Regions from separate parts of the Streptomyces sp. WM6372 genome, predicted to be linked through region 1. Evidence: riboswitches for the same ligand, from Rfam matches in the RefSeq annotation. Region 1 holds a riboswitch; the other holds the start of a gene.
What was found. Region 1 has a riboswitch for guanidine ahead of ADK52_RS14530 (Ohr family peroxiredoxin). Riboswitches for the same ligand answer to the same signal wherever they lie in the genome.

Region 1 (4,407 bases):
GCCTCGTGGTCTACGGCGGCGCCTTGCACGCCTTCCATCACCCGCCGGTCGGCCACCCCGTGGTCCCCGGCGTCGGCTACCACCCACGGCACGCGCAGCGAGCCTGGAGCGACGTCGTCGACCTGCTCGCCGAGTGTCTGCCCGTGACGGAGGATCTGGGGCATGGCCCAGGGAAGCATGCTGGCCCCGGGCACTGACAGTCCACTCCCCTCAAGTCCGCACAGCAGAAACGCATTCGGGCGGTGCCTTGCTCGATCGCGGAGACGTGTTCACAACTACCGCAGTGGATACCGCATTTACTGCGGCAGTACCGGAAGGGCGGTACGGCGTGACGATCGAACCGGTGACCGAACTCGGGAGCGGGGCGCACTTCGGTTGCCGCGTGCTCGGGTCGGCTCGGGTCGTACCTCTGTCCGCCCCGCCGTCGTCGTACACCGCGGCGGTCGGGCGGTAGCTGCGCTACGCCCGCCCCGGCGCCGACTCGGTCGCCCGGCACGTCGCCGAACGCGACCCCGCTGCACGCTTCGATTCACGCCGCCGCGCCGGCCGGGTCGGCGAGAGGCCTGGAGACCCCGCTCGTGCGGTACGGCCCCGACGGCCTGTCACAGCCGCCAGTACGTACCTGCACGGGAATCGACGTGCACCACGTGCCGGCCGACGCGCACCACGTGGTACCCGGGGCCCGACCACGAGCCGTCGGCCCCGTCGGCCCCGTCGGCGCCGGGCAGCGGGTCCCAGATCTCCAGGAAGGTACTGCCGTCCGGGTTGGTGCCCCACTCGACGAGATGGTCGCCCTCCCACCGGAAAGCGCCGACGTCTTCGCCGGGCTCGCCCGTGAGGTGGTGGAAGCGCACTCGGGAACCGTCGTAGGACGTCGTACCCGCGAAGCCCCGGCTGTCGGCGTAGTACGGGCCGGCCTGCAGCCACACCGCTTCGCGTTCCACGAGAAGGGGTCCGCCGTTGCGGCTGATGCCGCGCCGCAGCCAGGCGCCGCGCTCGGGCACCGGTACGCCGGGGTGGTCCGGGAAGCGGACCTCCGGCCCCGGCCCCGGTTCAGGCGCGGTCATCGGCGGCCGGGTCGTCCACGGCCAGAAGGGTCAGCGGTACGTTGCCGCGCACTGCCTGCGAGTACGGGCAGACCGCGTCCGCCCGGTGCAGCAGGGGCTGGAGGTCCGCGGCCCGCCACCCCGGCAGGCTCACGGTGAGGGCCACCGCGAGGCCGTAGCCCGCGGGCGTGTCCGTGGTGCCGAGCTGGACCTCGCAGGCGACGCGCGCGGCCGAGGCGTCCGCCCCGAACTCGGCGGCGACCTCCGCGAGCGCCGAGGTGAAGCAGGCGGCGAAGCCGGCCGCGAACAGCTGCTCGGGGTTGGTGGTGCCGGCCGCGTTCTTGCGCGGCGGGGCGAGGCGGACGTCCAGCCGCCCGTCGTCCGTGCGGACGGATCCGGTACGGCCCCCGGCGGCATGCGCGGTCGTCCGGTACAGGCTGCGGGTGAGTGGCACGGTCATGGCGTTCGGCCCATCTTGCTCGACGAGGACGCCGCCCGGGCGCGGACGGCGTACGGCGCTGCTCCTGCAGCACCTCGCGCGTCGTCGTGCGTAACCGGGTACGGCGCATCTCGTCCGGGGCCGTGAATCCGACCGCCGGACAAACTAGCAACGGAGCCGGCCGACCGGGGCCCGCCCCCGCGGTGACGTTCCTCACCCCTGACTCCCGGCGCATCAGGCTCTGACGGCCGCATGGAGCACTCAAGCACGGGAGCCGTCGAGGACGAGGTCGACCAGGCGTGGGGCGAGGGCCTCTTCGAGGGGTTCGCCGGTGAGGAGGACCCTGGCGAGGAGGGGGCCCGTGATGGCTTCCACGACGAGGTGCGGGTCGGTGCCGGCGGCCAGTTCGCCGCGGTCGATGCCGCGCTGGACGAGTGTTTCGGCGGGTTCGAGGCGGGCCTGCCAGTACGTGCGCCGCCCCTTCTCCAGTGCGCCTTCCTCGCGGACCGTTCCCAGGAGCAGCAGCGCGGCGCCGGCGGGTGTGGCGAAGAAGCGGGTCAGAGCCGTGAACAGCTCGCACAGGTCCTCGCGGACGGCGCCGGTGTCGGGCGTGGGAAGGGCCTGCTCGGTACGGGTGGCGAGCGCGTCGAAGATGAGGTTCTCGCGGGTTTTCCAGCGTCGGTACACCGAGGTCTCGTGGACGCCTGCGGCGCGGGCGACGGCGCCGACGGTGGTGGCCGCCAGCCCCTGAGAGGTGAGCAGGTCGACCGTGGCGGCCAGGACGGCCTGGCGCATCCGTTCCCCGCGCCGCCGCAGTGGCGGTGCGTCCTGCCCGCCCGATTCCTTGTCCGGCTCCTCGTCGATGGTCACTCGGCCACCCTATCGCAAGGGTCCTTGCGATACGAAGCGGACGAGGTTACGTTGGAAAGCAAGTCGACTTGCGTTGGCTCGTCGGCCGGCTCCCGGCCAGACCCGCCGGGCCTCGCCCCAGCAGCCCCGGGCATCGCCTCGCCCGGCCCCGGGCCTCGCCTCGCCCGGCCCCAAGCCTCGCCCGGCCCGGCCCGGACATCCCCTCCCATGCCATGCCACAGACCGGAAGTGGATCAACCGCAATGGAACTCATGCGTGCCGCGCGCCTGCACATCCCCTCGCGCACCCTGACCGTCGAAGAGGTCCCCGTTCCCGCCCCCGGACCCGGGCAGGTGCTGGTCAAAGTGGAGGCCGCGGGCGTCTGCCTCTCCGACGTACACCTCATCGACGGCACGCTCACCCCGGCCCACCTGGCGGGCGACACCGTCACCCTGGGACACGAGGTCGCCGGCGTCATCGTCGAGTGCGGACCGCACGTCACGGACTGGAGCGCGGGCCGACGCGTCGTCCTACAGGCGGGTGAGGTGCGCGACGACCGGGTCCTGACGCGTGGTGTCGACTACGACGGCGGCTGGGCCTCGTACGCACTCGCCTCCGTCGAGACCCTCGTCGCCCTCCCCGGATCGATTCCCTTCGAACAGGGAGCGATCATCCCGGACGCCGTCTCCACTCCCTGGGGTGCCATCACGACGACCGCAGACGTACGCGCGGGCCAGGCCGTCGGGGTGTGGGGCATCGGCGGTCTCGGCGTCCACGCCGTCCAGCTGCTGCGCGCCATCGGCGCCTGCCCCATCGTCGCGGTGGACCCCGCCCCCGCCGCCCGCAGGCGCGCACTCGACCACGGCGCCGACCTGGCGCTGGATCCCGCCGACCGCAGCCTGCCCGACCGGATCCTGGCCACCACCGGCGGCCGCGGACTCGAGGCCGCGTTCGACTTCGCCGGAGTCGCAGCGGTACGGGAGCAGGCCCTGAGCGTGCTCGGGCGGAAGGGACGCCTGGTCCTGGTCGGACTGACCGACCAGCCGCTGACCGTCACCGACGGCACCCTCTTCAGTTACCTCCAGCACCAGGTCCTCGGCCACTACGGATCCGCGGAGGACGCCGTGGCGCAGCTGATGACCCTGGCCGGGGGCGGCAGGCTGGACTTCTCCCGCTCCATCACCGACGTACTCCTGCTCGCCGACGCGGCCAAAGCCGTCGAGCGCCTGCGCACCAAGCAAGGCGATCCCATCCGCCTCGTCCTGCGCCCGTGAGCCCGTCACCCAGCTCCGTCACCCAGCCCCTGACCCAGCTCCGTCACCCAGCCCCTGACCCAGCTCCGTCACCCAGTCCCGTCACCCTCAGGCACGCACGCCCCTCCCACGCACGAAAGGCCCCGCCATGCCCGTGGACCCCGCCCTCGCGGCCCTGCTCGATCAGCTCAACGGCACGCCCGCCCCGCGCATCCGCGACACCGACCCGAACGTGCTGCGCGACGCGAACCGGCAGCTGGGCGCCGGCTTCGCCGCGACGGCGCCGATCCCGGTCGGCTCGGTGGAGGACGGCACGGTCCCCGGCCCCGCGGGGAACATCCCCGTACGCGTCTACCGGCCGGCGACCGATGGCCCCGTTCCCACCGTGGTGTTCTTCCACGGCGGCGGCTGGATCGCCGGTGACCTCGACACGCACGACGACGTCACCCGCAGGCTCTGCCGCGACGTGGAGGCCGTGGTCGTCGCCGTCGACTACCGGCTGGCACCCGAGCACCCCTTCCCGGCCGCCCACGACGACTGCCTCGCCGCGGCCCGCCACATCGCCGACCGCATCGACGACTACGGCGCCCGCCCGGACCGGCTCGCCGTGGCGGGCGACAGCGCCGGAGCGAACCTGGCCGCCACCGTCGCCCTCTCCTTCCGCGACGAAGGCCGGCCACTGGCGGCCCAACTGCTCGCCTACCCGGCCACCGACTTCGACGGCGACCATCCCTCCCGCACCCAGAACGCCACCGGATACGTCCTGAGCCGCCAAGACGTCCTCGACCTGCAACACCTGTACGCCGGCGACGACCCCGCC
Region 2 (4,407 bases), on a different contig from region 1:
CCCAGCTCGCCCGCGACGGCGAGGTCAACCGCGTCAACGTCCCGCTCTCGCAGATCCCCCGCACCGTCCAGGAAGCCGTACTGGCCGCGGAGGACCGGGACTTCCACTCCGAGCGGGCCGTCGACCCCAAGGCGATGATCCGGGCCGCCTGGAACACGGCGACCGGCAAGGGCACCCAGTCCGGCTCCACCATCACCCAGCAGTACGTCAAGAACTACTACTTGGGCCAGGAACAGACCATCAAGCGCAAGGTCAAGGAGTTCTTCATCGCGATCAAACTCGGTCGTGAGAAGTCGAAGGACTACATCCTGGAGGGCTACCTCAACACCAGCTACTTCGGCCGCAACGCGTACGGCATCCAGGCCGCCGCCCAGGCCTACTACGGCAAGGACGTCGACAAACTCACCACCGCCGAGGGCGCGTACCTCGCCACCCTCCTCAACTCCCCCAGCGCCTTCGACGTCGTCGCCCACCCCCAGAGCCGCGAGCGCGCCCTCGCCCGCTGGAACTACGTACTCGACGGCATGGTCAAGAAGCAGTGGCTGCCGGCGGCCGAGCGGAGCGCCACCCGCTTCCCCGAACCCGGCAAGGTCCGCCCGGCCGCCGGGCTCTCCGGCCAGCGCGGCTACCTCGTCGAGGCCGTCAAGGACTACATCGTCGATCACAAGATCCTCGACGAGAAGACCCTCGCCGAGGGCGGCTACCGCATCACCACCACGATCGACAAGGGCAGGCAGAACGCGTTCGTCGACGCCGTAGACGAGAAGATGGTCAGCGAACTGGACCCGGCGAAGCGCAAGGCCGACCGCGTCGTACGGGCCGGCGGGGTCTCCATCGACCCGGCCACCGGCAAGGTCGTCGCCATGTACGGGGGCATCGACTACACCAAGCAGTACGTCAACAACGCGACCCGGCACGACTACCAGGTGGCCTCCACCTTCAAGCCGTTCGTGTTCGCGGCCGCCGTCGAGAACGACTCCCGCACCCAGGACGGCCGCCGGATCACCCCCAACACCGTCTACAACGGCGACAACAAGCGCCGCGTGGTCGGCACCCGCACCCCCTACGCCCCCGAGAACGAGGGGCAGATCTCGTACGGGAACATCACCGTCAACACCGCCACCGACCTCTCCGTCAACGCCGTCTTCGCGCAGATGGTCGTCGACGTCGGCACCGCCAAGGTCAAGCAGACCGCGATCGACCTCGGCATCCCCCCGGGCACCCCGAACTTCGACCCCGGGCCGGCCATGGCGCTGGGCACCATGCAGGCCAGCGTCCTGGACATGACCCAGGCCTACGCGACCCTCGCCGACCACGGCCGGTACACCCCGTACACCCTCGTCGAGAAGATCGAGAAGGGCGACGCCGACGTCCCCCTGCCCGACCGCACCCCGAAGCAGGCCGTCAGCCGCGAAGCCGCCGACACCACCACGTCCATGCTGGTCAGCGTCGTCGACAACGGCACCGGTACGGCCGCCCTCGCCGCCGGGCACCCGGCCGCCGGCAAGACGGGCACCGGCGAACTGGACCGCTCCGCCTGGTTCGCGGCGTACACCCCGGACCTGGTCACGGTCGTCTCGATGATGGGCCAGGACCCCGATACGGGCGCCCTGGAATCCCTGTACGGGGCGCTCGGCGAGGCCCGGATCGGGGGCGGCGGGTATCCGGCCCGGATCTGGGCGCAGTACACGAAGACGGCCCTGGAGAACAGCGACCCCCTGGACTTCGACCTCGAACTCCAGCCGGGCGCGGCGCCGTCCCCGCCGCCGTTCGTCCCGAGCAGCCCGGAGCCGTCGGAGGGCGAGAGCACCCCCGAGTCCCCGCCGCCGCCGAGCCGGCCGAACCGCCCGGGCCGGCCGACGCCGCCCACCGGCGGCCAGGACCAGGGCGGCCAGACCGAAGGCCAGAACCAGGGGCAGACCACCGGGGGCGAGACCACGCAGGGCGACACCACGGGGGGCCGGACGGACGCGGGCACCTCCACCGGAACGAGTGCGGGGACGAGCGCCGGCACCACGGAGGGCTCCACGGCCGGCGCCCTGGGCGGCGTGACGGGCGGCCTGCGCAGCCGCCCGTCGTCGGAATACCTGGAATAGCCGCAGCCGGGGCGTGTGTCCGGCGGATCAGTGACCGGAGGTCGCCTTCAGCCCCACCACGGCGACCAGCAGCAGGCAGATGAAGAAGATCCGGGCGGCGGTGACGGGCTCACCCAGCACCGCCATACCGAGCACGGCGGCGCCGGCCGCGCCGATGCCCACCCATACGCCGTACGCGGTACCGATGGGCAGGGTCTTGGCGGCGTACGAGAGCAGCACCATGCTGGCGACGATCCCGGCACCGGTGAACACACTGGGCCACAGCCGGGTGAAGCCCTCCGTGAACTTCATACCGATCGACCAGCCGACTTCGAGCACACCGGCGAGGAGAAGCAGAACCCAGGCCATGACAGGCACCTCCGGAACGAGAGCGAACGGGGTGCGTCGTCTTGTCGTCCAGCCACGGCTACCCGGTACGGCGCGTCTCGTCGGGGTTCTCCACCACCGTAGCAAAGCCCATGCGAAAGGGCCGGTGACACCGGTCACCGGCCCTTCGACGTCGGTCCTCCGCAGGCAGGCGCTCTCCTACAGCGCTCTCCTCCAGCGGTCCCCTACGACGGTCCCCTACAGGTAGAGCCCGGTGGAGTCCTTGGACCCCTCCAGCCGCTCCGCGGCCACGGCGTGCAGGTCCCGTTCGCGCATCAGCACGTACGTCGCACCCCGCACCTCGACCTCGGCCCGGTCCTCGGGGTCGTACAGCACCCGGTCGCCCGGCTCCACGCTGCGTACGTTCTGCCCGACCGCGACCACCTCGGCCCAGGCCAGGCGCTTGCCCACGGCGGCGGTAGCCGGGATCAGGATGCCGCCGCCCGAGCGCCGCTCGCCCTCCGGCGAGTCGGACTTCACGAGCACACGGTCGTGCAGCATGCGGATGGGCAGCTTGTCGTGGGTGGTGGTGTTGGTGTCGTCGCTCACGCCACGAACCTACCCGTCCGCGACCGGCCCGTACGCCGCAGGGCCATCAGCGCTTGCGCCGCGCCGACACGACGAGCAGGCCGATCACCCCGGCCGCGACCAGCGCGATGGGTGCGATCCGCTCGAAGCGCGGGGCGCCGTCCTCGTGGCGCAGGCCGTCCCGTACGTCCGTCAGGAGACGGTTCACGGCGACGACGGCCCGCCCGGCGGTGTGGTCCACGGTCGAGACGAACCTGGCCTTCGCGTCCCCGACGATCGTCTTCGGATGCACGCGCACGCCGATCTCGTCGAGCGTCTCGGCGAGCTGCTCGCGGCGGCGGACGATGTCCGCCTCGATCTGTGCGGGGGTCCTGGCTTCGGGCACGGGCACCGCGCTGCCTCCGTCGTCGTCGGGTCGAGTAGGGGCCGTAGCCCACCATGAACAGTCTGTCAGCTTAGTCTCGGACCGTACCGATCCCCTCCCGAGGAGACTGTTGACATGAGCGAGCGACTCCAGCCGGGCGACACCGCCCCCGCCTTCACCCTGCCCGACGCGGACGGCAACGAGGTGTCGCTGGCCGACCACAAGGGCCGCAAGGTGATCGTGTACTTCTACCCCGCGGCGCTGACGCCGGGCTGCACGAAGCAGGCCTGCGATTTCACGGACAACCTGTCGGTGCTGGCCGAGGCCGGCTACGACGTGATCGGCGTGTCCCCGGACAAGCCGGAGAAGCTGGCGAAGTTCCGCGAGAAGGAGCACCTGAGGGTCACCCTGGTCGGCGACCCGGAGAAGAAGGTCCTGGAGTCCTACGGGGCGTACGGCGAGAAGAAGCTGTACGGCAAGACGGTGACGGGCGTCATCCGCTCCACGGTGATCGTGGACGAGGAGGGCAAGGTCGAACGCGCGCTCTACAACGTCAAGGCCACGGGCCACGTAGCCAAGATCATCAAGGACCTGGGCATCTGACGACACCCACCCTCCCCGACAGCGGCCCGCACCCACCCGGTGCGGGCCGCTCCGCTTATCGGACGAAAAAGCCCGTAACCGTCCGACTATCACCCCGTTACTCCGTACGAGAGCCGCACACGCGGCCGGGAACGGAGGGGGCGTCGGATGGCGACGAGCCGATACACGAGGGAACGCCTGACGGAGGCGGCGCGTACGTCGCGGACGCTGAGCGAGGCGGTGGAGAAACTGGGGGCGATCCCGCGGGGCGGGTCCCGGGGATACGTTCGCGTCCGCATGCGGAAGCTGGGGATCGACACATCACACTTCGAGCGGGAGGGGGTGAAGTGGACCATGGAGGTCCTCGAGAAGGCTGTGGCCGCCTCCAGCAACATGTACGAGGTACTCCACCGACTCGGCCTGGAGGCCGTGGGCGGACACCACGCTCACATCAGCCGCAAGGTGAAGGCA

Region 2: linked by a shared signal. The riboswitch ahead of ADK52_RS34040 (DMT family transporter) and the one ahead of ADK52_RS14530 (Ohr family peroxiredoxin) in region 1 are both predicted to bind guanidine.

The regions. Positions count from the first base shown of each region.
Region 1 is NZ_LGDB01000176.1:21,450-25,856, reverse strand. It holds gene ADK52_RS14540 (dienelactone hydrolase family protein) at 1-197, shown strand, start outside; gene ADK52_RS14535 (hypothetical protein) at 603-1,067, opposite strand; gene ADK52_RS14530 (Ohr family peroxiredoxin) at 1,054-1,506, opposite strand; guanidine-III (ykkC-III) riboswitch at 1,582-1,645, opposite strand; gene ADK52_RS14525 (TetR/AcrR family transcriptional regulator) at 1,747-2,280, opposite strand; gene ADK52_RS14520 (zinc-binding dehydrogenase) at 2,598-3,608, shown strand; gene ADK52_RS14515 (alpha/beta hydrolase) at 3,736-4,407, shown strand, end outside.
Region 2 is NZ_LGDB01000230.1:24,956-29,362, reverse strand. It holds gene ADK52_RS34045 (transglycosylase domain-containing protein) at 1-2,096, shown strand, start outside; gene ADK52_RS34040 (DMT family transporter) at 2,124-2,444, opposite strand; guanidine-III (ykkC-III) riboswitch at 2,475-2,556, opposite strand; gene ADK52_RS34035 (GroES family chaperonin) at 2,661-2,963, opposite strand; gene ADK52_RS34030 (DUF3618 domain-containing protein) at 3,058-3,375, opposite strand; gene bcp (thioredoxin-dependent thiol peroxidase) at 3,490-3,957, shown strand; gene ADK52_RS34020 (HNH endonuclease signature motif containing protein) at 4,105-4,407, shown strand, end outside.